Regions from separate parts of the Serratia sp. HNCC26DJ206 genome, predicted to be linked through region 2. Evidence: predicted binding sites of a transcription regulator. Region 2 holds the regulator's gene; each other region holds the start of a gene.
The links. The regulator CRP, encoded in region 2, controls carbon source genes, mostly activating them, when cyclic AMP is high. The targets are predictions, from matches to a motif close to ATGTGANNNNNNTCACAT.

Region 1 (8,131 bases), on a different contig from region 2:
AATGGCTTATTCTTATTCGGATTATCGGTCATATCTGAAACCATCATCAGCATCGATAACCCGGAAGAAACAGCCAACACATTCCTGTCCCCTTCCTTCAAAGCATCCTGCACAATGGTATGCAATGCACGCTGCATGCGTGTTTTTACCTGCAAGGCATTTTCTGCTTCCTTCTTCTCATCGCTTTGGCTAATGGCATTCACCATCGAAATAAGATCAAGCTTGCCTTCGCCCGCCTGTTGGAACATTGCTGCCCCAGAGGCCATCCCCATCTGCTTGGCAGCGGCGTTCGCCATATCAGGGTTTGGCAGGCCTTCAAAACCACCAAAGAACATTTCGCGTAAATCAGGCAGCTCCGTTACTTTAACGTCTGACTTACCCATTTCCTTAAGGATCACCTGCATGGTTTCACGCTGGCGGCCAGCATCGCTGGTGTAATAACGGTCGAACGGAATATCTTTTAAACCGGCACCGAGATAGCGGGCGGTTTCAAGCCCCGGAGCCGTCAGCGGGGAATCTGACCACCCTTGAACGCGATCGTAAGTATTGAGTATGGTTTTTCCATGACGGGCGAAGTAAATCGTCACGCTATCGTCCGCAGCCGCAAACACATTGGATGTCGTGGCAAAAGAAAGCGAAAGCAGAGAAGCAAATAACCATGTTTTTATTTTCATCTGATACTCCATGACTCATATAGGTTAATTTAATTAATCATTAGCGGAGTAATCCTAATAATCAGGGCAAAAAAAAACCCAAACCCCTGACATTGATGTCAAGAAGGTTTGGGTTTTGCCTGTTTATTAACAGTAACAATCCACTTGGTTAAAAATTAACATTTTCGAAAAATAAGGGAAGTGAAAAAGTCAAATTAAAGACAAATTCGTGATCGTATTCTCATTCTGTCTGCAATAATTAATAAGTAACTTAAAGTGAACTCATAATAAACGCGGGAATATTGTCACTCCCCTGCAACAACAGGGGAGTGACAATATATACCCTAAATAATTCGAGTTGCAGGAAGGAAGTGAGTGAGTCCCCAGGAGCATAGATAACTATGTGACTGGGGCGAACGAATGCAGCCAACGCACATGCAATTTGAAGTATGACGGGTATAAGGGATTTATCCCATCCATTGACTGAGCCATTTAATGCCATAGACGCCCGGAGCGAGAATACCGAATGCCCAAATCATCGCCGAGGTAATATTGGCAATCTGGAAAGAGGTTTGCGGCATCGCACAAATCCCCCCCACCAGCGGCACCACCGCGCGCAGCGGGCCAAAGAAGCGGCCAAAGAAGATGCCCAGCACGCCCCAGCGTTCAAAAAACGCATGACTACGCACCAGCAATTGCGGATTGCGCGACAGCGGCCACATATGGGCAACGCGATCCTGATAGTGATAACCCACCCAGTAGGAGAGCCAGTCACCAAAAAATGCGCCGGTAGCGGCAGCGGCCCAAATCGGCCAGAAAGCAATGCCGCTTTCACCGATCAACGCCCCCAACGCCAGCAAAATAACCGTGGCGGGCAATAACAGCGACAGAAAGGCCAGTGATTCGCCGAAGGCCAGAAAGAAGATAATCGGAATGGCCCAGCCTTCATGCTGCCGCACGATGTCGCTGACCCAATGGACAATATCATTGAGACTCAATAGCAGGCTCCTTTAAGCGAAAAATCCAGCCCCAAGGATACGCAATGCCAGCCCGCCTTGGTTAAACCCTGGCTAAACATGCCGCTATTGTTATTCCAGATAGACTGCCTGTAACTGCTCACGCTGGTTTTGCCCCAGCCCATATTCGCTTTCCAACCAGCGATCGGCAGTACCATATTGCTCGCGAATGCAGCCCAGCGCCGTCATCAGGAACTCTTCACGCGCACTCAACACATGGGCAAACTGCGCCAACGCGGCCGTATTCAAACGAACGGAGAGTTGCTCCAGCATATGCTCGCGGAAAGCCGCCAGCGTGGTTTCGGTCAGCAGATAGTCTTCAACCACCGTAGCCTCATTCGCCCCCAGCGCCAGCAGCACCAGCGCCGAACCGACCCCGGTGCGGTCTTTACCCACCGCACAATGTTGCACGATCGCCCCGGGTTCAGGCGTGGTCAGCAACTGTGCCAGTTGACGGTAGGCCGTATTGTTAAACGGCAGGCGGCGGTACAACTCCAACATAAACGCTTGGGCGTTGAACCCGGCCAAAGTTTCGTTGGTGAGCTTTTCCAGGTTGGCATTCACTTCGCTACTGAGCGGGTTCGCCGGAAAATGGTGATAATCGGCCCCTTGCCACAGCACATCCGGCTTGGCCTGCACTTCGTCAGCATCGCGGTAATCAAGCACCGAACGTACCGGCACGCCAGCCAGAAAAGCACAATCGCTTTCACTTAAGCGCTCGAGTGAGCCGGAACGGAACAGCAACCCACGTTTAATGCGGCGGCCATCGGCCACGCTGTTACCGCCGAGATCGCGGAAGTTGATGCCACCGTCAAGCGGTGCCAGTGAAGGATGAAGCAGGGTCTGAGCGGTCATAGACATCCTCATAGCGATTATCTTGGGGAAATGTCATCACAAATACCGGCCTGAAAAAGCAGCCGGGAGTATGACGCAAGTGGGCTCTACCGTAACAGATTACTGCGGGATGGAAAAACGGGCCGTTGAACGGCCCGAGATTGGCAAGGACTACAGCAGGTGACGGGCAGCCTCGACCACAATCTGCACGGCCTGGCTTTCGGTTTTCTGCATGGTTTCCGCGTCAGGGATCTCCTGCTGGGTGCGGTTGACGATCACCCCAGCCACCATCCCGGCGCGCAGACCCTGGCTGGCACACATGGTCAGCAGGGTCGCGGATTCCATTTCATAGTTCATCACGCCCATGGCTTGCCACTCGGCCATCGAACCTTGGAAACGGCTGACCACCCGGCCGGAATAGGTGTCGTAACGCTCTTGACCTGGGTAGAAGGTATCGGAAGAGGCAGTGACGCCAATATGGGTCGTCGCACCGCTGGCTTTGGCCGCTGCCACCAGCGCCGTGGTGCAGGCAAAGTCGGCCACTGCCGGGAACTCCAGTGGCGCAAAGTGCAGGCTGGCACCATCGAGCCGCACTGCCGCCGTGGTCACCAGCACATCACCCACATTAATATTGCTTTGGATCGCGCCGGTGGTGCCGATGCGCAAGAAAGTACGAATGCCCAGCTGTGCTAGCTCTTCAACCGCGATCGACGTCGATGGACCACCGATCCCGGTGGAACAAACGATGATCGCTTTGCCATCCAGCTCTGCACGCCATGAAGTGAATTCGCGATGTGATGCCAAGTGCACCGGGTTTTCCATCAGCTTGGCAATTTTCTCTACGCGCTGTGGATCGCCGGGGACGATGGCAAGCGTTGCTCCCTGCAAGTCGTTTTTAGTGAGGCCGAGATGGAAAACGTCAGATTGAGACATAGGAGACTCCTCTTGGATGCTGTTTATTGGGAGGAACAAAGAGGTACTCTACTGAAAATCGCCGGTTATTTTTGTGAATTAATTCACCATTATTTAAGAAACGAAATTTAAATTGCATTTATTTTGTGATTTTTATCACAAATTAATCGAGGTGCATTGAGTGACCAGACAAGTTTAGCGAATAACCCCTCGGCTGGCCTTGCAGCTGATCACCGATTCTGCCGCCGATAAAGCACCGCAACACGTCTAGCGTTTTGATGACCAAAACACAGGCGAAAATCCGACATAGCATGATAAAGAAACAGTAAAAATGTGATAACGCCGGATAATTTGCCGTTTTTCACCCGCTTGACTGAAAGTGCTCCACAAGGTGCCAATACGCGGTAATCTTTCCTATAGTTAACCCTTCCCGAGCTTTTCTCTATTAATTGCATGGAGACCGCAATGAAAACCGAACAAGAGATAACATTAAAGCAGGCTCAGGGGGGATTTGCCCCGGCAGTGACACCGCCAGCCGCATCGACGATGCAAACCGACGAACAGGGCATCCATACCGGGGAAACCACTATTCCTTCACAGGGCGACGAACTCCCGGCGTATATCGCCAAACCCGCCGATCACCCAGGGCCGCTCCCGGTGATATTGGTAGTGCAAGAGATTTTCGGCGTGCATGAACATATTCAGGATCTGTGTCGCCGCCTGGCGAAACAGGGCTATCTGGCAATTGCCCCGGAACTCTATTTCCGTCAGGGGGATGCCAGAGATTACAGCGAAATCGGCGATCTTCTGCAAAATCTGGTCAGCAAAGTGCCGGACAAACAGGTGCTGGCGGACCTGGACCATACCGCACACTGGGCAACGCGTCACGGTGGCGATGCCAACAAACTGGCGATCACCGGTTTCTGCTGGGGCGGGCGTATCACCTGGCTGTATGCCGCACATAACCCGCAGTTGAAGGCCGCCGTAGCCTGGTATGGCAAACTGGTGGGGGAGAAAACCCTGAACTCACCGAAGCACCCGGTTGATATCGCGACGCATCTCTCCGCGCCGGTGCTTGGCCTGTATGGCGGCCAGGATGGCAGCATTCCGCTGGAGACGGTGGAAAGCATGCGCCAAGCGATCCGCGCGGCCAACGCCGATGCCGAGATCGTGGTTTATCCCGAGGCGGGCCATGCGTTCCATGCCGATTACCGCCCAAGTTATCACGCCGAAGCCTCTGCCGATGGCTGGCAACGCATGCTCAGTTGGTTTATCCAGCACGGCGTGGTGGGTGTGAAATAATTGTCAGGGGCAGCCCTTGCCCCTGATTCACTTTCCCTGATACAAACCGCAAAGAGTGTTTCAGATGTCGGCGACTTTCAGCATGCAGCCTTGTTCCGTACCCGGAATCGAAGCCGTGATCGCTTCTACCCGTCACCGCTATCCTAAGCATTTTCACGCGCAGTTTGGCATCGGGCTGATGGAGCATGGGGCGCAGAAATCACTTAGTGGGCGCGGGCAGGTGGAAGCCGGGCCCGGCGATATCATCACCGTCAATCCTGGTGAGGTACATGATGGCCGCCCGATCGGTGAGCAGCCGCGTTCATGGCGTATGCTCTATCTGGAACCTGCCGTGATAGCCGCCGCCAGCGGCGATCTTGCCGCTGGCAACGCACACTACCGCGAGTTTTCATCCCCGGCGCTTACCGATACCAAGGCTGCTGGGAGTTTCCGTATTCTGTTCAATAGCATTACTGGCGCACCGCACAACAATCTCCAGCAGGAACAAGCATTGCTGATCCTGCTGGCGCGGTTGCTCCACGTCAGTGAGCCACAGGAAACCACACCACCCATTCGGCTCGCCAGGGAACGCCTTGACGATGACCCCGCCAGCCCGGTGACTCTGGCCGAACTGGCACAGCTTTGCGGCATAAACCGCTTTCAACTGTTACGCAGCTTCCAGCGCGTTACTGGCATCACACCGCACGCTTACCAAATCCAACGCCGCATCCAGCTGGCACGGCGATTGATTGCCGCGGGTACTCCGCTGGCAGAGAGCGCCGCTGCGGCAGGCTTTGCCGATCAAAGCCATATGACCCGGCAATTCAGCCGGACGCTAGGCGTTTCTCCCGGTATCTATGCCAGCCATAAACGCCGCCGTTAATCGGCTGCAATTTCGTTCAAGACACCGCAATTGATAAAGGCCACTGTCGTGCAACTGACCTCAATTTCATTTCCGGTGATTCATGAACTTTACCTACGCTAGCAGTATCAGATCGGCTTTTCCCACCTTGGCTTCTTGTTGCCTGCTGATTGACGGGGTCGATCAACAGACCGATGTCAGCCAAGCGGTGGCAGATTTCAACCGCCAGGCCGCAATCAGATTGCGCACCGGCACCGAAAGCGACTTGGTGGAGATCCAAGCCTGGCGGCGCGCCTTCGTCAACATGGGGCTGAAACCCACGCAGTACCGCTGTGCGGCAGAATCCCTGCTACGCCGCTGGCGCAAAGAGGGTTCACTGCCTGCCATTTTCCCATTAATTGATTTGTGCAATGCCCTGTCACTGGCATTTGCCATTCCGATTGCCGTTTTTGATCGGCAAAAAATCAGCGGGGATCTACAGGTCAGACAGGCTGTAGGACACGAGATTTACCACACTTTTTCTGGTACCACCGAAAGTCCGGCCCCCGGTGAAGTGATCTTTACAGACGCCGCCGATCGCGCTCATGCCCGGCGCTGGACTCATCGGCAAAGCGGTTACTCGGCGGTTTCCGTCAACACCACGCAGGCCCTGATTCTGATGGAAGCCATGCATGGCACAGCGGCAGAAGATATTGCCGTATTAAGCACGGCATTGACGCAGCAAATCCAACATATCTGGCCCGACAGTACGCTGACGTCACTTTGAACAGTAAAAGGGCGCCGAAACGCCCATGGAAAAAGATCTCTAGTACCGCATTGAGGATTAGGCTTGCAGTTCACGCAGCCGCTGGGCTGCCAGCACCATGTTGGCCAGCGCCTGCCGGGTTTCCGGCCAGCCACGGGTTTTCAGGCCGCAGTCCGGGTTAACCCACAGGCGCTCTGCCGGGATGTTCTGCGCCGCTTTGCGCAGCAGCGCTTCGATCCACTCCACGCTGGGCACGTTCGGCGAATGGATGTCGTACACGCCCGGCCCAATCTCATTCGGATATTCGAACTCTTTGAAGGCCTCCAGCAGATCCATATCGGAACGTGAGGTTTCGATAGTGATCACATCAGCATCCAGCGCTGCGATCGAATCCATGATGTCGTTGAACTCGCAGTAACACATGTGGGTGTGGATCTGGGTATCATCCTGCGCCACGGCGGCGTTCAGTTTAAAGGCATCCACCGCCCAGTTCAGATAGGCAGCCCAATCCGAGCGGCGCAGCGGCAGGCCTTCACGCAAGGCCGGTTCGTCGATCTGGATGATGCCGATACCGGCTTGTTCCAAATCGGCCACTTCGTCACGCAGTGCCAGTGCGATCTGTTTGGCAATCACTTCGCGAGTCACGTCTTCACGCGGGAACGACCAGCAAAGAATGGTTACCGGGCCGGTCAACATGCCTTTTACCGGTTTGCTGGTCAGCGACTGGGCAAACTTGGCCCACTCAACGGTAATCGCCTCCGGGCGGCTGATGTCGCCGATAATTACCGGCGGTTTCACACAGCGGGAACCGTAGCTCTGCACCCAGCCGTTTTGGGTGAATACAAAGCCGTCGAGGTTTTCGCCGAAGTATTCCACCATGTCATTACGCTCGGCTTCGCCGTGTACCAGTACATCCAAGCCTAAACGTTCCTGTTCAGCGATCGCCTGCTTGATGTGTTCACCAATGCTGGTGCGGTAATTTTTACTGTCCAGGCGGCCCTGTTTGAAATCGAGACGCAGGCCGCGGATCTCGGTGGTTTGTGGGAAGGAGCCGATAGTGGTGGTCGGCCAAGCTGGCAGGTTAAAACGATCGCGCTGGGCCTGAGCACGCTGCTGATACGGGCGCTGGCGCTCACTATCTTTGGCAGTGATGGCGGCAAGGCGCTGTTCCACCTGCGCATTATGCACGCGGCTGGACTGGCGACGGGCGCGGATAGGCGCGCTGTAAGCGTCCAGTTCGGCCTGCTTGTCGGCCCCTGGTGCATTCAAGGCCGTACTCAGCAACGCCAGTTCCGCACATTTCTGCAAAGCAAAGGCAAACCAGCTTTTCACTTCGTCATCCAGGCGAGTTTCCACGCTCAGATCGATCGGGCTGTGCAGCAGCGAACAAGAGCTGGCAATCCACAGCGGGCGGCTGTTCACCAGCGGTTGCAGGCGGGTAAACCAACTGCTCAGATCGGCACGCCACACGTTGCGGCCGTTGATCACTCCCAACGACAGCAGCCACTCTTTTGGCAACGCGTTGTGCAGTGCGGCAATATCATCATGGCCTGCCACCAGATCCACATGCAGCCCTTGCACTGGCAAAGCACGAATAGCGTCGAGGTTGTGGCCCACACTGTCAAAATAGGTGGTCAGCAACAGCTTAACCCGGCCTTGCAGCGCCGTGTAAGCCGGTTTGAAGGCATCCAGCCAGGCCTGCGGCAATTCCAGCACCAACGCGGGTTCGTCGATCTGCACCCACTCAATACCGCGCTTGGCCAGTTCCGCCAGCACTTGCTGATATACCGGCAGAATATCGTTCAGCAGCGAAAGGCGATCGAACGCT
Region 2 (8,131 bases):
ACGCTGGATGCTGCTGGTCGGCGTGATCCTGTTCGTTATCACAGGTAGCGCCGGTCTCTATCTTCCAAGCCTGCCTGCGATTTTTGCCAGCCGCCTGGCGCTGGGCGTCGCCGTGGCGATCATCATGACAGCGGGAACGGCCCTGATCGGTGACTACTTCACCGACGGCCAACGCAGCGACTTTGTGGGATTACAGGTATCGGCACGAAACTTCGGCGGTTTTCTGTTTATCTCTCTGGCGGGATACGCGGCAGCCATCTCGCCCCGGCTGCCCTTCGCGATCTACGGCCTGGCGGCCCTTTTCCTGCCGCTGATGTGGGTGGCCATTACCGAGCCAGCCAGACCCACCCCACGCGCCAAAATATCCGGGGATAACGGGGCTCCCGCATGGAAACCTCTCGTTTTAGCGTTAGCGTGTTTGCAAATGATGACCAACATGATCTTCTTTGTTATGCCGACGCAGTTGCCCTTTTTCTTCAATGCACAAGGTGACAACAGCGCCGTGATGACCGGCTCGGCTTTGGGCGTATTAACGCTGACGGGTGGCTGTACAGCCTTGTTCTATGCCCGGATGAAACGTGCGATCGGCTTTTTTGGCAATTACGCCTTGGGCTATGCCATGATGGCCCTTGGGTTTACGCTCATCAGCACTGGGGGAACCCCCTGGCTCATCTTTGCCGGCACAGCGGCAATCGGTGCAGGTTATGCCACGGTTTCGCCGAATTTCGTCGCCATTGCGCTTGGCCTGGTGCCAGAACGGCGCAGAGGCTTCGCTGGGGGAGTCTTGACCACATCAATATTTCTTGGTCAGTTCCTTTCCCCTTTGTTCAGCACCCCGTTGATTTCCGCATTCGGATATGATGAAACATTTTCTAGCCTCTCGCTGCTTCTTGGTGCGATGGTCATCGTTGCAGGCATCGCCGGGGGCCGCAAATTCCTGCGCCCCTCTATTTGAAATTGGCCTTAATGGCAAACTGGGTATCTGCAACCGCAACAAATAGGGGTATATTTCGTCGAGGACGAATCGAAGTTTTCTATACTCGTCATGCAGCTTGAAGTCTACCTCGCACACTTAATGGAGTTTTCCGCTTATGTCTGCCAAACATCCCGTCATTGCGGTGACCGGCTCCAGCGGTGCCGGTACCACCACCACCAGCCTGGCGTTTCGCAAGATTTTCCAGCAGTTGAATATTCGCGCCGCCCAGTTGGAAGGGGACAGTTTCCATAACTTCACCCGGCCGGAAATGGATGCGGCTATCCGTAAGGCGCGCGATCTTGGCCGCCATATCAGCTATTTTGGCCCAGAAGCCAATAACTTCGGCCTGCTGGAACAAAGCTTTATCCAGTACGGCGAAAATGGCACTGGTCGCTCGCGCAAATATCTGCACACCTACGATGAAGCCGTACCCTACGATCAGGTACCGGGCACCTTCACGCCGTGGGAGCCGCTGCCAGCCCCCACCGATGTGTTGTTCTACGAAGGGCTGCACGGCGGCGTGGTTGCCGATAAGGTCGATGTCGCCAAGCATGTCGATCTGCTGGTGGGTGTGGTGCCGATCGTCAACCTGGAATGGATCCAGAAATTGGTCCGCGATACCGGCGAGCGCGGCCATTCGCGTGAAGCGGTGATGGACTCCGTCGTACGTTCGATGGAAGATTACATCAGCTACATCACACCGCAGTTCTCGCGTACCCATATCAACTTCCAACGGGTACCGACGGTCGATACCTCCAATCCGTTTGCCGCCAAAGCCATCCCCTCGCTGGATGAAAGCTTTGTGGTGATCCACTTCCGCGGCCTGGATCAGATTGATTACCCTTATCTGCTGGCCATGCTGCAAGGCTCGTTTATCTCGCACATCAATACGCTGGTGGTGCCGGGCGGCAAAATGGGGCTGGCGATGGAGCTGATCATGGCACCGTTGGTGCAACGGCTGCTCGAAGGCAAAAAAATCGAATAACTCTTTTGGGCGCGGCCAATCACCGCGCTTCCCCCTCTGTCATCCTGCACCAGCCACTCCCTCACCAACGACAAAAAATCATTAATGAATGATTTCTCATCGCCGATATTCCTTCTGTGGGCAAAGTGAAATTATCGTTTTAAGCGATGAAGGAGGGGCATAAATGCGCCAATTACCAAAGTTGCAGCAGCTAAAAGCCTTTCAGCAAGTGATACGCTGCGGCAGTATTCGTGGCGCTGCGCGCGCCTTGGCACAGTCTCAACCGGCGGTCAGCCGCTCTATCCAAGAACTGGAACAGACGCTGAAAACCCAGTTGATCGTGCGCAGCAGCAAGGGGATGACGCTGACCGAAACCGGCCATACTTTTGCTGTGCGAATGCAATTAGTGATTGAGGAATTACAGCGCGCCACCGAGGAGATCCAACAGTTGAACCAGCATTCGCAGGGCAGCGTGGCGATCGGTTGTTCCTCGCTACTGGCCGTGACGGTACTCCCAGAACTGGTCGATCTCTTCAAGGCCTCCGCCCCGCAGGCCAATCTGCTGATCCGTGAGGCACAGATCTCCACGCTGTTGCCAGCGTTGCACACGGGCCTGTTGGATTTGGCCATCGGCACGGTGATCCCGGACATGCCATTGCAAGACTTGATCTGTACCCCGCTGTTCAAAGCCCCGTTTTGCATTATTGCGCGCCGAGGACACCCTCTGGCACAGGCAACATCACTGGATCAACTGCACGGAGCCAAATGGCTGCTGCCAGAAACCGACATGGGTTATTACCAGCAACTGCAAACGGTGCTCGGCAGCTTTTATCAGCAATTAACCAATAAGCCCATTCGTTCAGATTCGGCGGTATGTGGATTGAATATGGTGTTGGAGGCGGATTATTTGACCATTGTTGCGCGGGCGATGAACACGCCTTTCCATTTGCAGCAAAAACTGGTGACGTTGCCGATCGACAACCTGCCGCAGGCGCAGTACTGTGTGCTGCACTTACAAAAATCGCCGCTAACCATCACGGCGCGGCGATTTCTGCATTTATTGAGCAACCACTGCCACAGTTACCGCTGGTAGCTTCAGGCCACTTCACAGATTTCAAAGCTGTGGGTGACGCTGGCAGCTTTGCTCAGCATCAGCGAGACCGAGCAATACTTCTCGGCAGACAGGTTAACCGCACGCTCAACAATCTTGTCGCTCAGCCCTTTGCCGGTGACGATAAAATGCAGGTTGATATGGGTAAACAGACGCGGTGCTTCTTCACGGCGCTCCGAGGTCAGTTTTACCTCGCAGTCACGGACATCGTTACGGCCCTTCAGTAGAATCGACATCACATCAATGGCGCTACAACCGCCAACCGACATTAAGACCATTTCCATCGGGCTTGGCGCTTTATCGCCCGCGTTACCGTCCATTAATACCTGATGGCCGGACGCAGACTCGCCCAAGAATGTCAGTCCTTCTACCCACTTAACTCTTGCCTGCATTTTGTACACTCCAGTTAATTTCTCAAAATCAGGGTACGCTTTCGCATAGAAACTGGCAACGGAACCTGATGCTAATCATACTGAAGCGAGACAACACAAGACACCCGCCTCACTCTGTGCTACAAACAGAGCCGCAAGAACTCTTTCCAGGTCACCGATTTCAGGGAATGTCCGAGGAAAGGACCCTATATTGGTATGTTAACAGAATGTAGCTTGCAGCACTTGGCGCAAGTTAATATGCTAGGGTACAAGCGTATTTCTATAACATGCCTCAAAACCTGTTGATAGCCACTCTATAAAACACCGGGCTATAAGCACGTTTTACAGGGAACTCTGACCCCTGTGATACAAGGCAGCGATAACAACAGAGGATAACAGCGAATGGTTCTCGGCAAACCGCAAACAGACCCGACTCTCGAATGGTTCCTGTCTCATTGCCATATCCACAAATATCCATCAAAGAGTACGCTGATTCACCAAGGTGAAAAGGCCGAAACGCTCTACTACATCGTGAAAGGCTCCGTGGCGGTGCTGATCAAGGATGAAGAAGGCAAAGAGATGATTCTGTCCTACCTCAACCAGGGGGATTTCATCGGCGAGCTTGGATTATTTGAAGAAGGCCAGGAGCGCAGTGCCTGGGTTAGAGCGAAAACAGCCTGTGAAGTGGCTGAAATTTCCTATAAGAAATTCCGCCAGTTGATTCAGGTTAACCCGGATATCCTGATGCGCCTGTCTGCGCAGATGGCAAACCGCCTGCAAATCACCTCAGAGAAAGTGGGTAACCTCGCCTTCCTTGACGTTACCGGCCGCATTGCACAAACCCTGCTGAACCTGGCAAAACAGCCCGACGCCATGACTCACCCGGATGGCATGCAAATCAAGATTACCCGCCAGGAAATTGGTCAAATCGTCGGTTGCTCACGTGAAACCGTCGGTCGTATTCTGAAAATGCTCGAAGATCAAAACCTGATTTCTGCCCACGGCAAAACTATTGTCGTTTACGGCACGCGTTAATTATTGAAGAAACGGCGTAGCGATACGCCGTTTTTTTTAACTTCCCCCATTCATCATGTGGCGGCGCCTGATCTACCACCCGGAAGTCAACTATGCACTGCGGCAAACGCTGGTGCTGTGCCTGCCGGTGGTTTTCTTCCTGCTGATGGGCAACCTGCAACTCGGCCTGCTGTTCTCTCTGGTACCTGCCTGCTGCAACATCGCCGGGTTGGATACGCCGCACAAACGCTTTTTCAAACGTCTGGCCGTTGGCGGTTCCCTGTTTGCTCTCAGCAGTTTGCTGCTGCAACAGGCGCTGCTGTGGCATATCCCGTTACCCTTACTGATGCTGGCGATGGCGCTGTTGCTGGGCGTCAGCGGTGAAATCAGCCCGCTGCACGCACGTCTGCTGCCCGCCGCGCTGGTCGCTGCCATCTTTTCTCTCAGCATGGCCGGACACGTGCCGATCTGGCATGCGCCGCTGCTGTATCTGGTCGGCACCGCCTGGTACGGGCTGTTCACCTGGTTCTGGTTCAAACTGTGGAAAGAGCAACCGATGCGCGAATCCCTGAGCCAGCTCTATATCCAGTTGGCAGACTATTTCGAAGCCAAATATTCGCTGCTGACCCAGCACATCGATCCAGAAACCGCACTGCCGCCGCTGCTGCAACGCCAGCAGAAAGTGATGGATCTGATCAGCCTGTTATATCAGCAGTTAAACTTCCTGCCCCATGCCAATAACCAAGAGCAAAAACGCCTGCAACGCACTTTCCAGGTGGCACTCGATCTGCAGGAACACATTACCGTCAGCCTGCATCAGCCAGAAGAAGTGCAAAAACTGGTGGAACAGAGCCAGGCCGAAGCGATTATCCGCCGCAACGCTCAAGTGATCGCCGGGCGTTTGCGCATCGTGGCCAACGATATTCTCTATCACCGGCGTTCAGCGCGTTTCAGTATGAAGAATGAGCTGGCGGCGCTGGAAAAGGTGGCTACGCAGCATGCCGAGAACCCGGTTGGCCAGTTCTGTTTTTACCACTTCAGCCGCATCGCCCGCCTGTTACGCAGCCAACGCCCGCTGTATCAGCGCGATCTGATGGCCAACCAGGCGCGGTTGCCGTTCTGGCCCGCCGTGGTGAGCTACCTGTCGTTGAAGTCCAACGCCCTGCGCAATGCCGCCCGGCTGGGCATCATACTGGCGGTGGGTAGCAGTCTGGGTATGATTTTCAACCTGCCGAAGCCCTATTGGATCCTGCTGACCATTATGCTGGTCAGCCAGAACGGCTATAACGCCACGCGCGTCAGGATCCAACATCGTGCCCTCGGCACGCTGGCCGGGTTAGCGATCGCCGCCGGACTCTTGCAACTGCAACTGCCGGAGCACCTGACGCTGAGCATCATGCTGGCGATCACGCTGGCTGCCTACCTGATCTTGCGCAAAAACTATGGGCTGGCGGTGATGGGGTTTACCGTCACCGCGGTGTATACCCTGCAATTGTTGGCGCTTAACGGCACCCATTTTCTGGTACCGCGCCTGCTTGATACGCTGATTGGCTGCGTGCTGGTGTTTGGCGGGAGTATCTGGCTGTGGCCGCAATGGCAGAGCGGTCTGCTGCGTAAGAACGCCCATCAGGCGCTGGAGCAGGATCAAACGGCATTACGCCTGCTGCTGCAAGAACAGGAGGCGGATCCTGCTACGCTGGCCTACGCACGAATGCAGGTCAATCAGGCACATAATGCGCTGTTCACCTCGCTTAATCAGGCGATGCAGGAACCAGGGTTTGAGTCAGATTATCTGGCGGATATGCGCTTATGGATCACGCACAGCCAGTTTATTGTTGAGCATCTGAATGCGCTGACCATTCTGGCGCGCGAGCACGACACCTTAACGCCAGAGATGGCGAAAGAGTATCTGCAAAGTTGCGAAATTGCCCTGCAAAGCTGCCAACAAAGGCTGGAGTATGACGGCCCAAGCACCAGCAAGATCGTTATGCAGCCCCCAACGCTGCATAACGATCGGCCGCCAAGCGAGATGGAACGCCACCTGCTACGTATTCTTTCGCACCTGAGCGTGATGCACACCATTTCGTCGCTGGCCTGGCGCCAGCGCCCACATCACGGTATCTGGCTGAAACGGAAACTGCAGGAAGGCTGATGTTGCAGGGGCCAACACCCCTGCAAATGACTTAAGCGCTAATCACATACTGTACCGCCAATTCGAACAGCGCCATACCTTCTTCGATATCCTGCAATTCCACCACCAGCGAAGGTGCCAAGCGAATCACGTTTGGCCCGGCGTTGAGGATCATCAAGCCCCGTGCTGCCGCCGCGGTCAGGAAGTCCCGCGCTTTGCCGTGATACTCCGGCGTCAACTCTGCGCCGATCAGCAACCCCATGCCGCGAATATCGCTGAAAACTGAGTACTTCTCACCAATCTTCTGCAATGCCTGCACATACAGCTTATGGCGCTGCTCAATGCCGCTCAACACTTCTGGCGTATTGATCACGTCCAGCGCCGCTTCGGCTACCGCACAGGCCAGCGGGTTGCCGCCATAGGTCGTTCCGTGGGTGCCCACATGCATCACCGAGGCGATCTCTTCCGTGGTCAGCATTGCGCTCACCGGAAAGCCGCCGCCCAACGCTTTAGCGGTGGTGAGGATGTCCGGCGTAATGCCGTAGTGCATATAGGTAAACAGCTTGCCACTGCGGCCCATGCCGCTTTGCACCTCATCAAACACCAGCAGCGCCTGATGTTTGTCGCACAGTTCACGCACCCCTTGCAGGAACGCCGCATCTGCGGAGGTAATCCCGCCCTCGCCTTGGATCGGCTCCATCACCACGGCGCAGGTGTGATCGTCCATCACCGCTTTCACCGCCGCCAGATCGTTAAACGGCACATGCACGATATCGGCCGGTTTTGGCCCAAAACCGTCGGAGTATTTCGCCTGGCCGCCGACGGAAACCGTGAACAGCGTGCGCCCATGGAAAGCGTTATTGAACGCGATAATCTTGGTTTTGTAAGGGCTGTGGCGGCTGATGGCATAATGGCGCGCCAGCTTGAACGCGGCTTCGTTAGCCTCCGCCCCCGAGTTGGCGAAGAACACCCGATCGGCAAACGTGGCGTTGATCAGCTTGGTCGCCAAACGCAGCGCCGGTTCATTGGTGAAGACGTTACTGGTATGCCACAGGGTTTCACCCTGCTGTTTCAACGCGGCAACCAGAGCAGGATGGCAGTGCCCCAGCGCGGTAACGGCAATACCGCCAGAGAAATCGATATACTCTTTTCCCTGCTGATCCCATACGCGGCTGCCCTTGCCCTTCACCGGCACAAATTGAGCCGGTGCATAAATAGGTAGGATAACCTGATCAAAGGTGCTGCGGTCGACTGCGATTTTTTCCGTCATTATGGGCTCCATCCTGAAATTGGCTCAGTATTATTGTTGCGAATAATTGAAAATATAGTCACAAAATATGCATAAAAAATCAATCAAGGGCAAACCAAAATCACCAATAGCGGCAAAAAAAATCCTAACCTGCTAATTTTTAAGGAAATTATTCAACAATTGATGGCCTTGTTCGCTCAGGATGCTTTCTGGGTGGAATTGTACCCCTTCCAGCGCCAGCGTCCGGTGGCGAATACCCATAATCTCATCCCGCTCACCGTTGCGTTCGCTCCAGGCGGTCACCTCAAAACAGTT
Region 3 (8,131 bases), on a different contig from region 2:
TCTGCTGGAGCTGGTGAGCAATATAATTTGCCACATTGCGGGAGTTTGATTGCTTGCGATGGCTGCCTGTCACGATAGCGATATTCATTACGATCTCCTTATTTTCTGCGGCCGATTAGCATAAAACGACCACAACATTAAACTGATAGGGGCAGTGGCGCTGATAATCAGAACATAGGACCAAGCATATTCGTAACTTTCCTGGAAGAGGATGACGACCAGTCCGGTTGCAATCACGCGGTTAATCAAGGTGAATAACTGGCCGGTCGAAAAAACGCGCCCGATTTTTTCGCTGTCTATTTCAGTAAGAACGACATTCTGACTGCTTATACGTGATGCGGAATTAAATAAACCAAGGAAGAAAGCTCCGCATAAAATCACCGGCAAAGTGGGGGTGCTGGCGATCAGTAGAACTGTTAAGGCGAAACCGCCGGTAAAGAGGTGAACCAATTTTCTCGCAGAGAATTTGGGTGCCAACCAACCCAGCAACAGGCTAACTAAAATGGCGCCCAGGCCATAAATGATGCCGAAGGAAGCGTAAGATTCAATCGAGGCATGCAGCACTTCGTGCATAAATGGAGCCTGAATAACGTTAACCACCATGATACAGACAAAGGGTACTGCACCTACCAGAAGATATAAAATGATATTCCGGTTTTCTGGCTGGAGCTGAATAAGCGAGCTTTTGGGTATCTGAGTGTTTACAGGAGAGTGCCGTTGGTAAGGGATTGCTAGCAAGATAAACAGAGAGATGGCAATCAGCGTGACCAGCAGCACAAAGATAGTATCATAGCTCAAATATGACGATACAGAGATGACTAATAGCGCAGAGATCAATGTTGATGCTTGTGATTCCATCTCAAGAAGGGAGTTGGTTCGTGATAGATAATCACCGCTGAATATATCTTTAATAAACCCCTGCCGAGCGATATAGAAGATAGCATAATAAAATTGAATGACAAAATAGGAGGCGACTAAAGGTAGCATAATGCTGAAGGAGAAGTACCGGCTGCAAATAGCCAGGATGAAAGCGATACAAATGATGACATTGAGCACCGTGAGTAGATTTTTCCTATTGAATTTGTCGACCAGCATGCCGAACCATGGCGTGAAGAATATAAGCATCAAGGAAGATATTGTAGCCATTATCGCCAATAGTCTGGGTTGCCCACCTTCATTACTTATATACCAAGGGATGATATACATCCCTATGCTTACGGCGACCGAGGAGAAGAAATTGGATGCTACCAGTAAGGTTAAGCAAGTATTTTGCGACAAGTTCATGAGTATTACACCATTTTCAACTGTGTGCCGGGTTTTATCTGCTCATTATGTAGTTCGTATTGTTGAAGATAGCCTGAGCGACCTAAAGTCGCAAATATATTGTCGTTGATATGTATAATGTTTTTCATATAGTCCTCGCTGTTATAGACGCTGTCTAACTGAGTCGCGGACAAACGGTCATAGAGCCAAATTCTGCGGTTGTAAGTGATGAAAACGATATAGTCATCGATGAAAACAAAGTCCTCCACCGTGTTGTCATTAGGGCTGATAAACTCAACATGGTGTTGCCACTGTTCATCAAAGAAGATTTTATGAATAGAACCACTGTAAGAAATATAGAGCGTCTGGTTATCAAACCACTTGAGGCGTTTTGGCAAGCGACAGTCGGTGGTTTCAATGACTCGATTGTGCTCCAGGTCATATAAATAGATTTTGCCCAGACGTTCCGCAAAAGCCAGCGTAGCGCCATTTGGCGAGATGCCCAGTGACCAAATCGGCTCGTCCCCCTGATGAAGAGTGGTGATCTGACCGTGGTGATATTGGTAGACGGTGCCGTTTTCGCTGGCTAGATAGCAGCACTGGCGCTGCGGACAGTAACAGACGTCACGAAAAGCGGTGGGCAAATCGTGCCTCGTGCTGGTGCCGTTTTGATTGACAATGATGCCCTAGCAAAGCCAACGCTCGGTTAAAGTCGTTGGAAAAGCGGGCTCTTTGCGTTATGTAATGCTCTACTCCTCATTGTTTTTCCTCTTCATGAAATGGACTTTGACTAATCTGGGGTAGACTGAAATGAGGGAACAGGTCAGCTGTTAGTGTCCTGATTTTGTGAGCTATTACACTTGTTTTTTTGTTATGACGGCACTTAAAATCCCAAGTGTCAGCGCCATGAAACGCAAAAACCCCGCTTAGTTGCCTAAGCGGGGTTTTTAAAATTTGGCTCCTCTGACTGGACTCGAACCAGTGACATACGGATTAACAGTCCGCCGTTCTACCGACTGAACTACAGAGGAATCGTGTGAACGGGGCGCATGATAACGGCGGGCTGTGGGTTTGTCAAAGCACTAAAGTGAGAAAAAAGAGTGTTTGTTGGCGGATTGAGCATCCTGGATTGTTTTTCAGCACTTTTTCTTGGTTAAGGGCAGTAAAAGTAGCCTACTAACCTTTTAAGGTAATGATATTTATCAATTCGATGTTACTATTCTTTATGTTCCGCATGGATTATTTTTAAGATTATTCTATGCTATTCTGGAAGATGTTCTGTGATGATAAGGCTATTGTGACCTTTGCGGGCCTTGTCAGGGTTATGCCTGTTACTCTATGCTACGCAAAGTCATTTTTATGGCGGTAAACCACACCGTTCCTTTGTTTCCCGGAGTTTCCCAGTAATGAAAAAAACAATCGCGGTAGCCGCAGTGTGTGTGTTGATGGCAGGGTGCCAGAATATGAATCAGCGCCCTAAAGCCAACACAGCCCCTGTGGCAACGCCGCGCCCGGCCGCTGTGACTCAACCGGTGGCACAGCCTGTAATTTCTGAAAGCACAGAGACATTGGTCGGTTCATGCATGAAAGAGCTGAATGCGTTGCAGCAGGTCAATCAAGAGATGTACCAGACTCGCAGCATTGAATTGAACCATATTCTGTCGGAAGCTAAGCTGTATATGCGGGTTCGTGACAACGTAAGCACCGATATCCATCAAATCATGGATGCCGCTTATAAATTCCGTATTTCAAAAACCTGCAATCAGATCAGAACCGATCTGACCAAAGCACTGGTTCAGCGTGTTGTTGGTTCGTAAAGCTTCTCTTTAGGAGCAACTCGTATTCAAGATTTCTTGGTATACGTGTTTTTACAGTAGAAACGCTCTCATTTGGGAGCGTTTTTGTTTTTATCCCTGCCGTCGCCAGTGGCGATGCTGTTGAAAAAAACAGCGAAATAAAATGTGATCTATATCGCATTTTTATTGCTGGTTGGCTAACATAGCGCTATTGCCTGCCCCTGCTATGGATCATCGTAATGGAAGAAGTCAGTCCTTCCCGCTCAACCGCCTGGATGCGCGTGGTTGTTCTCGCCGTTTCAGCATTTATCTTCAATACTACCGAATTTATCCCGGTCGGATTATTGAGTGACATTGCCCAGAGTTTTGAGATGCAAACCGAACAGGTTGGCCTGATCATCACTATTTATGCTTGGATCGTTGCCACCGCATCGCTGATTTGTATGCTGCTGACCAGCAAAATTGAACGGCGCAAACTGCTGATCGGGGTATTTGTCCTGTTTATTGCCAGCCACGTGCTCACCGCAGTGGCGTGGAACTTCACCACGTTAGTTATCTCTCGTGCCGGTGTGGCGCTGGCGCACTCGGTGTTCTGGTCGATCACCGCGTCGTTGGCGATCCGCGTTGCTCCTGCGGGCAAAAAAGCGCAGGCGTTGAGCATGCTGGCAGGGGGCACTGCGTTGGCGATGGTGCTCGGGCTGCCGTTAGGCCGAGTGGTGGGGCAACTGCTTGGTTGGCGCATGACCTTTATCGGTATTGCCATTTGCGCCACTCTGGCGCTGCTGATGTTGTGGCGTTTGCTGCCAGAGCTGAAAAGCGAGCATTCCGGTTCACTTTCCAGCGTGCCAGTGCTGTTCAAACGCCCTGCGTTAGTCAGCCTGTTTATGTTGACCATTATTGTGGTGACGGCACATTTCACCGCCTACAGCTATATCGAACCCTTTATTCAGAACGTGGCGGCGCTGACGGCAAACTTTACCACGCTGATGTTGTTGCTGTTCGGGGCGGCCGGTATTCTCGGCAGCCTGCTGTTTAGCCGCTACAGCGAACGCTTTCCCTCGGGTTTCTTTATTGGCGCGATTGGGTTGTTGGCCATCAGCCTGTTGCTGCTGTTGCCCGCTTCGGGGAGTGAAACGGCGTTGACGCTGTTGTGCGTGGTGTGGGGCATGGCGATTATGGCGATTGGCCTCTCGATGCAGGCCAACGTATTGCGCCTGGCACCGGATGCTACCGATGTCGCCATGTCGATCTACTCCGGCCTGTATAATTTTGGTATCGGCGCAGGTGCGCTGCTGGGTAACCAGGTCAGCCTGCATCTGGGGATGTCGAATATTGGTTTTGTCGGCGCGCCGCTGGCGCTGATCGCTCTGGGCTGGTGCGTGCTGAGTTTTTACCGCAGCGAACGTTTGCAGCAGCAGCGGGTTTGATAAGAATTGGCCCCACAGGGCCAGTTTCCTGCCTTGAAACTCTCGAGCCTTGGGTTGTTAGTTACCGCTTAAGGGATTTTTTGCCTTCAACACCGTTACCATCATCATTGATCAAAATATAACGGATACTGTCCGGTTGCCAGTTCGCTTCGCCACTGAGTTCCAGCGTCTTGCTGGAGAAAGGGGCCAGCATACCAATGCCTGCCGGATATGATTTACCACCACCCGTAAGGCTGGCTGCACTGAAGGTAGCGTAATAGGGTGAGGTGTTTTCGACTTTAAGTTTCAGCATACCAGGCAGTCTGATCAGGCTGAACTGCTGCTGTTCTGTCAGTTTCTCGACATTCGGCTTCAGGTTCTGCGGCCGATAAAACATCTTCAATTGCAGGCGTACTGCCACTTTTACCGCAGAAACACCAGGCGGTAAGTTGGCATCAGTGGGGGGGATCTCGTAGACATTCAGCCAGTAAAGGGATTCACGATCCTGTGGTTGCTGTATCTGAGTGGCTAGCAGGCGCAGGTTTTTCCTTTCTCCCGGCTCTAGCCGGAAAAGCCCCGGCAGTGGCAACACCGGGACGTCTCCTGCTGTTTCCGGTGTCCCTTCCGGGGCTCCATTATCAATCCAGGTCTGCACAATTACCGGATAAGGATTGCCGTTCGACAACAGCAGTGACCGTTCGCGATCGGCAGCGGAAAACACCACGCGCGATGATTCAATAATCACGCCTGCCTGTGCCCAACTGCTGAACAACAGCGCGCCTGCAATACATAATCCGGTTAATTTTCGCATCATTGCACCTGAATAATAACCTGAGCTGTCGCGCTCACTTTGCCCGCGGTAACCGTTTTGCCTGGTAAGGCTTTCAGCGTGGCATTAAGGTTTTTAGTATAGGTGGTTACGCCATTGACGACACCCCCAGCGGTTGCATCCGTCAATACCGGGTACCAGCCCGCATTGTTGCCCCCCAGCACCGAGCCACTCAGCGTACTGAGCAGATTCAATACCGTGCCGTTGGTACGTGAAATCTGAATGCCTACGCCGCTGGCGACGTTGGGATCGGTGCCATAGCCATCGGATAAAAGATAGCTGACGCCTGAACCGGCGGTACCAAAGCCAGCGGATACAGCTGCCGCCGCGTTGGCGGGTTGTACCAAAATCCCCATTGCTGTCTGGTTGGCAGCCACTCCGCTAGCCAATGCCACTAGGCCAGCATTGGCAGGGGCCCCGGTCTGGCAGGCAAACTGAATCGTTATCGGCATCTGGCGTGTCACGCCGGATTTCAGTTCCGCTACCGTAATAAGCGGGAAAACAACCGTAGGGGTCACGTTAGTGACCGAACAGCTCGCCGCCCGGCGGACATAAATACGGTTATGCAGGTTGACCGCGCCCGGCCAATAAGCGTACCAACCACCATATATTGATAAGGAGTCTGCGCCAATGCTTAGATTGGAGGAGAGGGTTCCCCCCTTAAAAGCGATATAAGTGTTGGGTTGTGTCCAATTGACAACGCCGGTAGTGGCTGAGCCTACGGAGTTACTCAGGCGAAATAGCTCTACTTTGGTATTGCTAAAGTTTTTGGCCTTAACCAGTATCCACCCTTGTGAGTCCGTATCCAGGTTGGTCAAGAGGCGCGCTTTCCAGTAACGAGAATAATATTCGCCAGTAACCAGATTAGTCGCTCTCAGGGCTACGCCATCGATAATAGTTTGATAAGACTCTGGTAAGCCATAGGCAGAGCCTACCTCTACATAGCCTGCGTAGGTTGAGTCTCCGTTGGTGGCATAGTACTCGTACAGCTTTCCAGCTTCGCTGGCGGTGCAGCGGAATAGGATTTGATCTGAATTGTATGTTTGAGCCCCAGATTGTAGGAAGTCAACGATACCGCTGGCAATCAATGTGCCATTCGGCTGAAAGGTGCTGCTGTTGACATTGATAACGGTCTGTAAGGTACCCAAAGAACCTGCCGCATCAATGGAACCGTCCCAATTGGCTGCCGTGCCTTTGCCCGCTTCGGTATAATAAGGTGAGCTTGACGTATTGTTGATGGCCGTGATTTTGTAACACTCTGCCCAACTCGGCGTTGCCAGCGTGATGCCCGCCAGCGTCAGCAATGCAGCAGAAAAGGTTTTGCGCATAGTTGTTATCTCACGTTTTGCTTTGAGCGTCAGTGGCTGTTGCATGGTAACTCCAGACGATACAGTGACTGTGACATGTCCTGACCGCGTAAATCGTAATTCAGGGTGCATTGCTCGCTGGCAGACTCGCCCCACTTGACCTGCAATGTTCCTTGCTTGCCTGAAGCGCGGGCATAAATCTGGTTGCCTTGGCCCACCAGGCCGATAACGGCATTATTGCTGTCATACACGTTGCTGCCCAGCGGTAAGTTGCCACTTTGTGCGCCCAACAGTTTGATCAGCAAGGCATAACCTTCCAGCGTTTTGAAGTGGACTTTGACTACCGAGCCAGCATATGGCGCTACGCGCTGCTGGTTCTCGGTGAGTTCGGCACTGGCGTTCTCAATCCCTTTGGCGTCGAGGCCGATATCGTTATAACGATAGGGCACCAGAGAAGGGACAATGGCATAACCGGAGCTATTGATCTTTGCACCCATGCCGTTAATCACATCAGCACCTTTTACCCCATCCGCTTCAACCAGCCCAAAGGTATCGCCCAGATAAGGGCCGAACGTCACACCACCGCTATGCAATACCGCAGCACCACGGGCGCTGGCGCCACCTTGAGTATAATTTTTGCCCTGTGAGAAGCTGCCACCGAAGGTAGCTACAGACATCTGTTTGGTCAGGTTGGTACCGAAACTGGCTCCGGTACCGCCAGAGTCGAAAGCACCATTAACAGTATAGCTTAGGCTCTGATCTTCCCCGAGAGTCCCGGCCAATGCGCTTTGGTAGTTAGTATTGCCGTTAGCACCGGTGGAGTGGCTGATACCTGACGACAGGATCGGCGAGCGTGAGCCTACGCCCAGCGGGATGGAAACCGAGAACATAACAATATTCTGCGTGCTGCCGTTGGCCGCATCTCCCGCTGACTGCACACCATAGCGTGTACTGCCGGTTTGCTGGCGGCTGAGCGACAGGTTATAGCTGATATTGTTAAAACTGTGCGAATAGGCCATCTGATACTGGGTATCACGTCCACGGTTTCCGCGGTAAGTGCTGGTGGAGCCGGAGAAATAGATCTGGCCGTATTCCCCTAAGCTTTGGCTCACCGTAGCGACAAACTGATTGCTCTGCTGATAGGTGCTGGATGACCAGACGTTGTTGTTTTCATACGCATTGCGTAATCCCAGGACGTCGTTCAAGTCGCGATAGCCCTGAGTCGAGTAGCGATACCCGGCCAGCGCCAGCGTGGTAGAGGTCGGAATAAAGGTGCGGCTGTAGGTTGTACCCAGGCGCCAACCATCCAGGGTCTTGCCCCACATGTCTGCCCGCGAATACACGGCATTGACGCCCACCGCACCAAGCTGACTGCTAAACACGGCCCCACCGAGTAATGCCTGGTAGCCGTCAGAGACACGGATACCTGAATTGGTGGTAATGGCGTTGGTCAAACCGGCCTGATAGGTCAAATCGGCAAATGTCGCATTGCTGTTACCGATGTTGCGGACCTGCCCGGCAGCGATGCTC
Region 4 (8,131 bases), on a different contig from region 2:
TCGGTCTGGCCGACAAATACCAGATCCCCCACCTGACGAGCTTCGCTGATATGTGCCACTTTATCGATATAGTGTTCACCGAGGCCAGCAACGCTGACGCGGGCAATATCGCCGATCTCGAAATATGTATGCAGTGCGGCAGTTGCCTGGTAGTCGCCGTGAGACTCCAATTCAATCTCACACTCTTCACCCAGTTTGAAACGAGCGATTAGCGTAAAGGCGTGAGGCCATTGTGCACGAGTTTGTACGTTATCTTGCAGCGTGAAGGTCAGGATCACTCCGTTTTCGTCTTCATCATGGGCCGTCAGGACCCACGGCTGATTGCGTGCGAAACCATGGGATGGTGTACCTGCTGTACCGAACCAGGGCCAGCAAATCGGAACGCCGCCGCGGATCGCGATGCCTTCTTTGAACGGCGTATTGTCGCTTAGCCAGATCACCGGTTCATCGCCGTTGGGTTGCCAGGCCAGCAAATGTGCACCCTGTAAAGTAATGGCGGCATGGACTTTAGGGTGGGTAACTACCACGACCGGCAGTTCATCCAGCTGTCGCTGGCTGATAAAGGGAGTGATTTGTTCGGTAACGGGTAGGGTGAAGATTTTTTCGTACACGTAAATTGCCTTCTTTTCGCCGCAAAAAACCAGTAAAAAGGGCGACAATAATGTCGCCCTCGTCATCAACTACACACATCATGCCATATTATTTGGAGATGTGAGAGATCAGGTCCAGCACTTTGTTAGAGTAACCCGTTTCGTTATCGTACCAAGAAACCAGTTTCACAAAGGTGTCGCTCAACGCGATACCGGCTTTCGCATCGAATACGGAAGTCAGTTTTTCGCCGTTGAAATCGGTAGAAACCACTTCATCTTCGGTATAGCCCAGCACGCCTTTCAGCTCGCCTTCAGAAGCGGCTTTGATAGCAGCACAGATTTCTTTGTAAGAAGCGGGTTTTGCCAGACGGGCAGTCAGATCAACCACAGACACGTTCGGAGTAGGAACGCGGAACGCCATACCGGTCAGTTTGCCGTTCAGTTCTGGGATAACTTTACCTACAGCTTTAGCCGCACCGGTAGAAGAAGGGATGATGTTCTGAGCTGCGCCGCGGCCGCCGCGCCAGTCTTTATGAGACGGGCCATCAACGGTTTTCTGAGTTGCGGTAGTCGCATGAACAGTGGTCATCAGTGCTTCAACGATACCGAACTTGTCGTTGATCACTTTAGCCAGTGGTGCCAGGCAGTTGGTGGTGCAAGAAGCGTTAGAAACGATTTCTTGGCCAGCGTAAGATTTATGGTTCACGCCCATAACGAACATTGGGGTGTCATCTTTGGATGGGCCAGTCAGAACCACTTTCTTAGCGCCTGCAGTAATGTGTTTACGTGCAGTTTCGTCAGTCAGGAACAGACCAGTCGCTTCAGCAACGACGTCAACGTTGACTTCGTTCCACTTCAGGTTAGCCGGGTCTCTTTCTGAGGTACAACGGATGGTTTTACCGTTAACAACCAAGTGGCCGTCTTTAACTTCTACAGTACCGTTGAAACGGCCATGGGTAGAGTCGTACTTCAGCATGTAAGCCATGTACTCTGCGTCTAACAGATCGTTGATTGCAACGATTTCGATGTCAGAACGTTCCTGAGCAGCACGGAAAACAATGCGACCGATACGGCCAAAACCGTTGATACCTACTTTGATAGTCATATATTCCACCAGCTATTTGTTAGTGAATAAAAGGTTGGTTGTAAAATTACAAAAACCTTACCAAGCGTCAAGCGGAATCGTGTCAATTCTTGCGGCAAATCAAACCACAGAACTGGTTTTGCACGCTTATTGCACATTCCATTCACGTTTGTCCTCACAAGGATATGGGGGCAAACTGCTAAGTATAAAGTCCATACGTGCAAAATATGTGATTTTGATCACATATGACTGCGGCGTAACCTTTATGCCGTACAGTTTAGGCCAAAAAGGCCTGCAGCGGTGTTAATTTTTTGTTATTATTACTCATTGTTTTCGTTGATATTATCCACATTCCGGGAATCGCACAAATGGCTAAAGAGACAACCCCTAACCAACCAGCCACGGAACTGAATGAAATCCAACGCTATGTGACACAGGAGCGTGGCACAGAGGCACCGTATTCCGGCAAGTTGCTGCACAACCAGCGTGAAGGGGTCTACCATTGCCTGTGCTGTAATGCACCGCTGTTCTACTCCGATAGCAAATATGATTCTGGTTGCGGATGGCCCAGTTTCTACCAACCGGTTTCTGATGATGCGATTCTTTATCTTGATGATAACTCGCATAATATGCATCGTGTCGAGATCCGTTGCGGTCATTGTGATGCACATCTGGGGCATGTGTTCCCAGACGGCCCGCAGCCAACAGGTGAACGCTACTGCGTTAACTCAGCGTCATTGAGTTTCACCGATGGTGAGAATGGTGAGAAAACGGCGGGTTAAGTAGTAAATTGATCAACAAAATCGATTCAGCTAATTATTCATCTTTGAGTGAGGAAACGCATTGATGGAAGTGAAAGATCTGATTTCGGCCATGACGCCAGAAATTTACCAGCGGTTGATGCAGGCGGTGGAGTTGGGCAAGTGGCCAGACGGTGTTGCCCTGACGCCGGAGCAGAAAGAGAATAGCCTGCAAGCAGTAATGCTATGGCAGTCGATGCACAATGCCGATCCGCAACATATGAGCATTGGGACCGATGGGCAGATTGTGATGAAAAGCAAACAGGAACTGAAACAGCAGTTCGCTGCCGAGCCCCTGATCAAACTGAAACCGCAATAACTTCTCAAGTAGGGCGATGCCAGCATCGCCCTGGCTGCTTTACTCTTTAGCGTAATGAAATTTCAGTTAACGTCTGGGCCAGATGGTGATTAGTGTCGGCACCATAATTCCCAGAACATCGCCCGCTTAATCAGCGCTGAATAAATTGTGACAGTGTCACTAATTGTGCTCCAGCCTGCTGCATTTCTAGCAGTGCCTGTTGGCTATCTTCCGGTTGTAAATTGACGCCGCGGCATCCTTCCGTGATCACCATGGTTTGGTAGCCCAGATGCAAGGCATCCAGCACGCTGAATTTCACACAATAATCCGTCGCCAAGCCCATCACGGCAAGATGGGTGATCCCCTGAGATTTCAGCCAGCTATCGAGAGCTGTTTGCGTGCGGTGGCCGTTATCAAAAAACGCGCTGTAGCTGTCGATGTCCGGGTTTTCACCTTTACGAAACACGGCGGTCAGCGCTTGCTGCCGGAGTTGCGGATGAAATGCCGCTCCTTGGGTGCCTTGAACGCAGTGTACCGGCCACCAGACTTGCGGTAATCCTTCTAGCTCACCAAGCGTGCCGACGGTGGCATGAGAGTTTACCGCAAAGCTGCGATGATTGGCCGGGTGCCAATCCTGGCTGGCAATCACTAGTTCATGTCGAGCTAAACAGGCTTCGATGACCTGATTGGCAATGGCGATGGTTTGATCGCCTTCGGCAACGGCCAGTGCGCCGCCGGGGCAAAAATCGGTTTGCAAATCAATCAACAGCAGGGCAGTTTTCATTTCAACTCCGATGGGTTAGCCCGCAGTCAGTTCACCACGTAGATCCTGTTGCATCTGGCTGCGGATATCTTCTGGCGTCAGCGGTTGGCTCAGCAGGTAATGCAGTTTGGTCAGAGCAGCTTCTACCGTCATATCAAAGCCGCTGATAACGCCAGCATGGGCCAGGGCATTGCCAGTGGCATATCCCCCCATGTTGACCCGGCCAGAAATGCACTGAGTCAGGTTGACCACTACGATGCCACGTGCAGAAGCATCGCGCAATTCATCCACCAGTTCCGCTTTTTGTGGCGCATTGCCGACACCGTAGGAGCGCAGGATCAGTGCTTTTACCGGTTGCAGCAAGAAGTTACGCACCACCGCCCCGGAAATCCCTGGATAAATGGTGACCACGCCGATCGGTTGCGGTGTGATGTTATGCACTTTTAACTCGCCATTACATACTGGTGAAGCGATACCGGTTTGGCGGCGGATATGGATCCCAGCCTCCAATAATGGCGGCAGGTTTGGCGAAGCGAAAGCGTCAAAGCCATCAGCATGGGCTTTGGTGGTGCGATTGCCACGAAACAGTTTGTTATTGAAGAACAGGCTGACTTCATTGACCGGATGATTAGCGGCCAGATACAGCGCATTCAGCAGGTTGGTCTGGCCGTCGGAGCGTAGTTCTGCCAATGGAATCTGTGACCCTGTCACAATAACCGGCTTGTCCAGGTTCTCCAACATAAACGACAGCGCCGAGGCGGTAAAAGCCATGGTGTCGGTGCCGTGCAGGATGACGAAGCCGTCATATTGGTCGTAATGCTGTTTAATATCATCAGCGATATGTTGCCAGTCCTCCGGCGTCATATCGGAAGAGTCGATCAGCGGTGCATATTCATGAATGGTGAAGTCTGGCATTTCCGGGCGATGGAATTCGGGCATCAGTGACAGTTGGCGCTGCAAATGGCCAGAAACCGGGATATAGCCGTGCTCGGAACGTTGCATGCCGATCGTCCCACCGGTATAAGCGACGTAAATGGATTTCTTGTGCATAGCATAAATCTTAATGGATTTTCAGATGAGCTGAATTATAGGGGAAAAAAGCCCGGCGGATGCCGGGCCAGAGATTAATGCGTTAACGGACTTCTCCGCAGGTTAGGCAGAGAGCATAACGGTGCTGTGGATCGTTCAGATTATTAAACAGGCCCGGTTGATCTTTCACCGCTAAAGCGACGGAAGCCAGCGGTGCTGGCAGCATCGATTGGATAGCGGCGGGTAACATCGCATGGATGGAAACGCCAAACTGGCTGAGGATCATATCCGCCAAGCTTGGGCTATCCACGAACCAGTTAAGCTGCCACTGTGGCAGTTTGGCCAATTCAGCGGCTTTCTTCACGGCGTCATCAAAGTCACCCAATTGGTCGACCAGGCCATTTTTCTTGGCATCATTACCAAGCCAGACGCGGCCCTGAGCGATCTGATCAACCTGTTCCGGCGTTATTTTCCGTGCTTTAGCCACCAGGTTGATAAAGTTCTTATAACCGTTCTCGATGTTCAACTGCATCATCTGCGAGAACTCGGCGGGCAATGCCTTGGTAACGGCCAGATCGGCCAACGGTGAAGTAGCTACCCCATCGGTATGCACGCCAATGCTGTCCAGCGTGTTCTCAAAGGTGTTGATGATGCCGAATATGCCGATAGAACCGGTGAGGGTGCTCGGGCTGGCGATGATGTAATCCGCAGGCGTCGAAACCCAGTAACCACCGGAAGCGGCCATGCCGCCCATGGAGACGACCACCGGCTTTCCGGCAGCCCGCACGGCCGCCAGCTCGGAACGGATCACCTCAGAGGCAGTCACGCTGCCGCCGGGGCTGTTCACACGGAACACCACCGCTTTGATTTTGGGATCCAGACGCGCCTGGCGTAGTTGCGTCGCCGTGCTATCACCGCCCACGGTTCCAGGGGTTTGCTGGCCATCCATAATGGCACCGTTAGCGAAGATGACGGCGATTTCACCACCCTGATCCGGCGCTGATTTTGGCTGGTAATCGTAGATGCTGATCGCATTGAAATTATTGTTCTGCTTATCCCAGCCGAAGACCTTAACCAGTTGCTCTTCAATCACGGTACGGGATGCCAACTCATCAACCTGCTTGCTGTCCAGCGCAAACTTGGCCGTGTCGCCTCCCGCCGCTTGCAGGCCACTGAGGATCGCCGCAGCCCCTGGGAACAGTTGTTCCGGCGTCAGTTGGCGGTTGGCCGCCACGGTATTCAGGTAATTCTGCCACAGACCGCCGACCCAAAGGCTGTCGGCCTCGCGGGCTTCTGGAGACATATCGTTGCGGATCAGCGGTTCCACGGCGGATTTATAGGTGCCGACCCGGAAAATATTGGTGGTGATCTTCAGTTTTTCCAGCAAGGCTTTGTAATACAAACCGTTGGTCGCAAAACCGTGAAGATCTACCACGCCTTGTGGTGACAGATAGACCTTATTGGCATAGCTGGCCAGATAATATTGCGTCTGATTATAGCTGTCGCCAATCGCAAAGATCGGTTTGCCGCTGTCACGGAATTCGCGCAGCGCTTTGCCAATATATTGCAGAGAAGGCTGATCGGCACCGGCGAAGTCATTCAACTGCAACACCATGCCAGTAATGTTTTGGTCGTCTTTGGCCTTGCGAATCATGTCCACCAGGTCAAACAGCGAGTTTTCCTGCAGACGATTGCTAGAAGCCCCTAGCAGTTCACGGCCCCATTGGCGAACGCGGCTGTTCATCGATGGCTGATCGACCACGATGCCGCTGAGGTTCACCAGCAGCGCGCCACGTGGCGTCTCTACCGGAGTAGTGCTGCTTTGGAAAGAAAGATAGATACCTACCCCAACCAGGATCAGCAGAATAAAGAATAAGTTCAGGATAAATTCCCTGATAAAATTCAGCAGACGCCACGTCCACCTGAATATACCGGCAATGAATCGCCACAATGTGCGCATGTGCTCTCCAACAAGAGTCGAGAATGTTCCGCTATCCTAATGAGCGGCCGAAGAAATGTCAGCTTTAAATCGTGAGCTATATACAGTATTGCAGAGGCTGTAACTCCTTGTGGAGCTATGTTAACGTGATCTAAATGAAAAATGTTATCAGGAGGTTACAATGGATGCACTGGATCTTTTACTGAATCGCCGTTCGGCGTCGCGGCTGGCGGCTCCTGCGCCAACCGGTGAAGTGCGGCAGAATATCATCAATGCCGGGTTACGCGCGCCCGATCATGGCGCGTTGCAGCCATGGCGTTTTGTGCTGATTGAGGAGCAGGGTCTGGAGCGTTTCAGCGCCTTGTTACAGGCGGCGGCAAAGCATGATGAGCTTGATGAGGCTGCCGTCGAAAAAGCAAAACAAGCGCCATTCCGCGCACCGTTGATCATTACCGTGGTGGCTCATTGCAGCGAAAATCCGAAAGTACCTCGTTGGGAACAGGTGATTTCCGCTGGTTGTGCCGTGCAGGCGATGCAGATGGCGGCATTGGCGCAAGGGTTCAACGGCATCTGGCGTACCGGTGCCTGGACGGAGCATCCGCTGGTGCGTGAGGCTTTTGCCTGCCGTGAGCAGGATGAGATCGTGGGTTTCCTTTATCTCGGCACTCCACAGTTAAAAGCAGCCACCAAAGTGGTGCCCCCCGACAGTACTTCTTTCGTCCGCTATTTCTGATCCCGCCCGCAGGGTTTTAGCAGAAAATGCGCGATATCCCGCAGTTTTGTACTGTTTCTGAGCAGGCTAACGGCATAATGCCAGCCTGCTCTTACCAATCCCCTCGGCAAGCGTTACCCTATAGCCCATTGTGATATTCTGAAGCTCGTTACCCAAAGGGAGTGGATTTATGGCATCGTCGGTCATCCGTTTAACCCAGTACAGCCATGGCGCTGGCTGCGGCTGCAAAATCTCACCGAAAGTTCTCGAAACGATACTGCATAGCGAACAGGAAAAGTTTGTTGATCCGCGTTTGCTGGTGGGTAATGAAACTCGTGATGATGCGGCGGTGTATGACATTGGCAATGGTGTTGGCATTATCAGCACCACGGATTTCTTTATGCCGATCGTCGATAATCCGTTTGATTTTGGCCGCATTGCGGCCACCAATGCCATCAGCGATGTGTATGCGATGGGTGGTAAGCCGATCATGGCGATTGCGATCCTGGGCTGGCCGATTGCCACGCTGCCAGCGGAAGTGGCGCAGCAGGTGATTGACGGCGGGCGCTATGCCTGCCAGCAGGCGGGCATCGCTTTGGCGGGGGGGCATTCGATCGATGCGCCTGAACCGATCTTCGGCTTGGCCGTCACTGGCATTGTCAGCACCGAGCGAGTGAAGAAAAACAGTGCTGCGCAGGCCGGGACGAAATTGTTCCTGACCAAACCACTGGGTATTGGCGTGCTGACCACGGCCGAGAAAAAAAGCAAACTGCGGCCAGAGCACCAAGGGCTGGCAACGCAGGTGATGTGTCAATTGAATAAACCCGGTGCGGACTTTGCCGATGTGGCGGGTGTCACCGCGATGACCGATGTGACCGGTTTTGGCTTATTGGGGCACCTCAGTGAAATGTGCCAG

Region 1: udp (uridine phosphorylase) is a predicted target of CRP. The motif match lies at 3,560-3,577, and genes of this name have one in related genera.
Region 3: AC2A1E_RS20325 (sugar transporter) is a predicted target of CRP. The motif match lies at 3,223-3,240, and genes of this name have one in related genera.
Region 4: msrB (peptide-methionine (R)-S-oxide reductase MsrB) is a predicted target of CRP. The motif match lies at 1,902-1,919, and genes of this name have one in related genera.

The regions. Positions count from the first base shown of each region.
Region 1 covers NZ_JBXUGP010000008.1:21,846-29,976, forward strand. The annotation lists gene AC2A1E_RS06960 (histidine phosphatase family protein) at 1-674, opposite strand, end outside; gene AC2A1E_RS06965 (DedA family protein) at 1,121-1,651, opposite strand; gene AC2A1E_RS06970 (tyrosine-protein phosphatase) at 1,742-2,524, opposite strand; gene udp (uridine phosphorylase) at 2,675-3,436, opposite strand; gene AC2A1E_RS06980 (dienelactone hydrolase family protein) at 3,881-4,717, shown strand; gene AC2A1E_RS06985 (AraC family transcriptional regulator) at 4,782-5,579, shown strand; gene AC2A1E_RS06990 (B3/B4 domain-containing protein) at 5,662-6,324, shown strand; gene metE (5-methyltetrahydropteroyltriglutamate--homocysteine S-methyltransferase) at 6,382-8,131, opposite strand, start outside.
Region 2 covers NZ_JBXUGP010000034.1:32,343-40,473, reverse strand. The annotation lists gene AC2A1E_RS20115 (MFS transporter) at 1-955, shown strand, start outside; gene AC2A1E_RS20110 (phosphoribulokinase) at 1,092-1,961, shown strand; gene AC2A1E_RS20105 (LysR substrate-binding domain-containing protein) at 2,125-3,033, shown strand; gene AC2A1E_RS20100 (OsmC family protein) at 3,036-3,443, opposite strand; gene crp (cAMP-activated global transcriptional regulator CRP) at 3,825-4,457, shown strand; gene AC2A1E_RS20090 (YccS/YhfK family putative transporter) at 4,513-6,588, shown strand; gene argD (bifunctional acetylornithine/succinyldiaminopimelate transaminase) at 6,620-7,837, opposite strand; gene AC2A1E_RS20080 (aminodeoxychorismate synthase component II) at 7,970-8,131, opposite strand, start outside.
Region 3 covers NZ_JBXUGP010000035.1:23,065-31,195, forward strand. The annotation lists gene AC2A1E_RS20300 (NADPH-dependent FMN reductase) at 1-88, opposite strand, end outside; gene AC2A1E_RS20305 (MFS transporter) at 88-1,284, opposite strand; gene AC2A1E_RS20310 (hypothetical protein) at 1,290-1,907, opposite strand; tRNA gene AC2A1E_RS20315 (tRNA-Asn) at 2,219-2,294, opposite strand; gene AC2A1E_RS20320 (hypothetical protein) at 2,670-3,080, shown strand; gene AC2A1E_RS20325 (sugar transporter) at 3,299-4,486, shown strand; gene AC2A1E_RS20330 (fimbrial biogenesis chaperone) at 4,548-5,279, opposite strand; gene AC2A1E_RS20335 (fimbrial protein) at 5,276-6,667, opposite strand; gene AC2A1E_RS20340 (fimbria/pilus outer membrane usher protein) at 6,652-8,131, opposite strand, start outside.
Region 4 covers NZ_JBXUGP010000026.1:70,362-78,492, reverse strand. The annotation lists gene AC2A1E_RS17690 (D-hexose-6-phosphate mutarotase) at 1-611, opposite strand, end outside; gene gapA (glyceraldehyde-3-phosphate dehydrogenase) at 700-1,695, opposite strand; gene msrB (peptide-methionine (R)-S-oxide reductase MsrB) at 2,043-2,456, shown strand; gene AC2A1E_RS17675 (YeaC family protein) at 2,521-2,793, shown strand; gene pncA (bifunctional nicotinamidase/pyrazinamidase) at 2,924-3,556, opposite strand; gene ansA (asparaginase) at 3,572-4,585, opposite strand; gene sppA (signal peptide peptidase SppA) at 4,668-6,524, opposite strand; gene AC2A1E_RS17655 (NAD(P)H nitroreductase) at 6,685-7,236, shown strand; gene selD (selenide, water dikinase SelD) at 7,406-8,131, shown strand, end outside.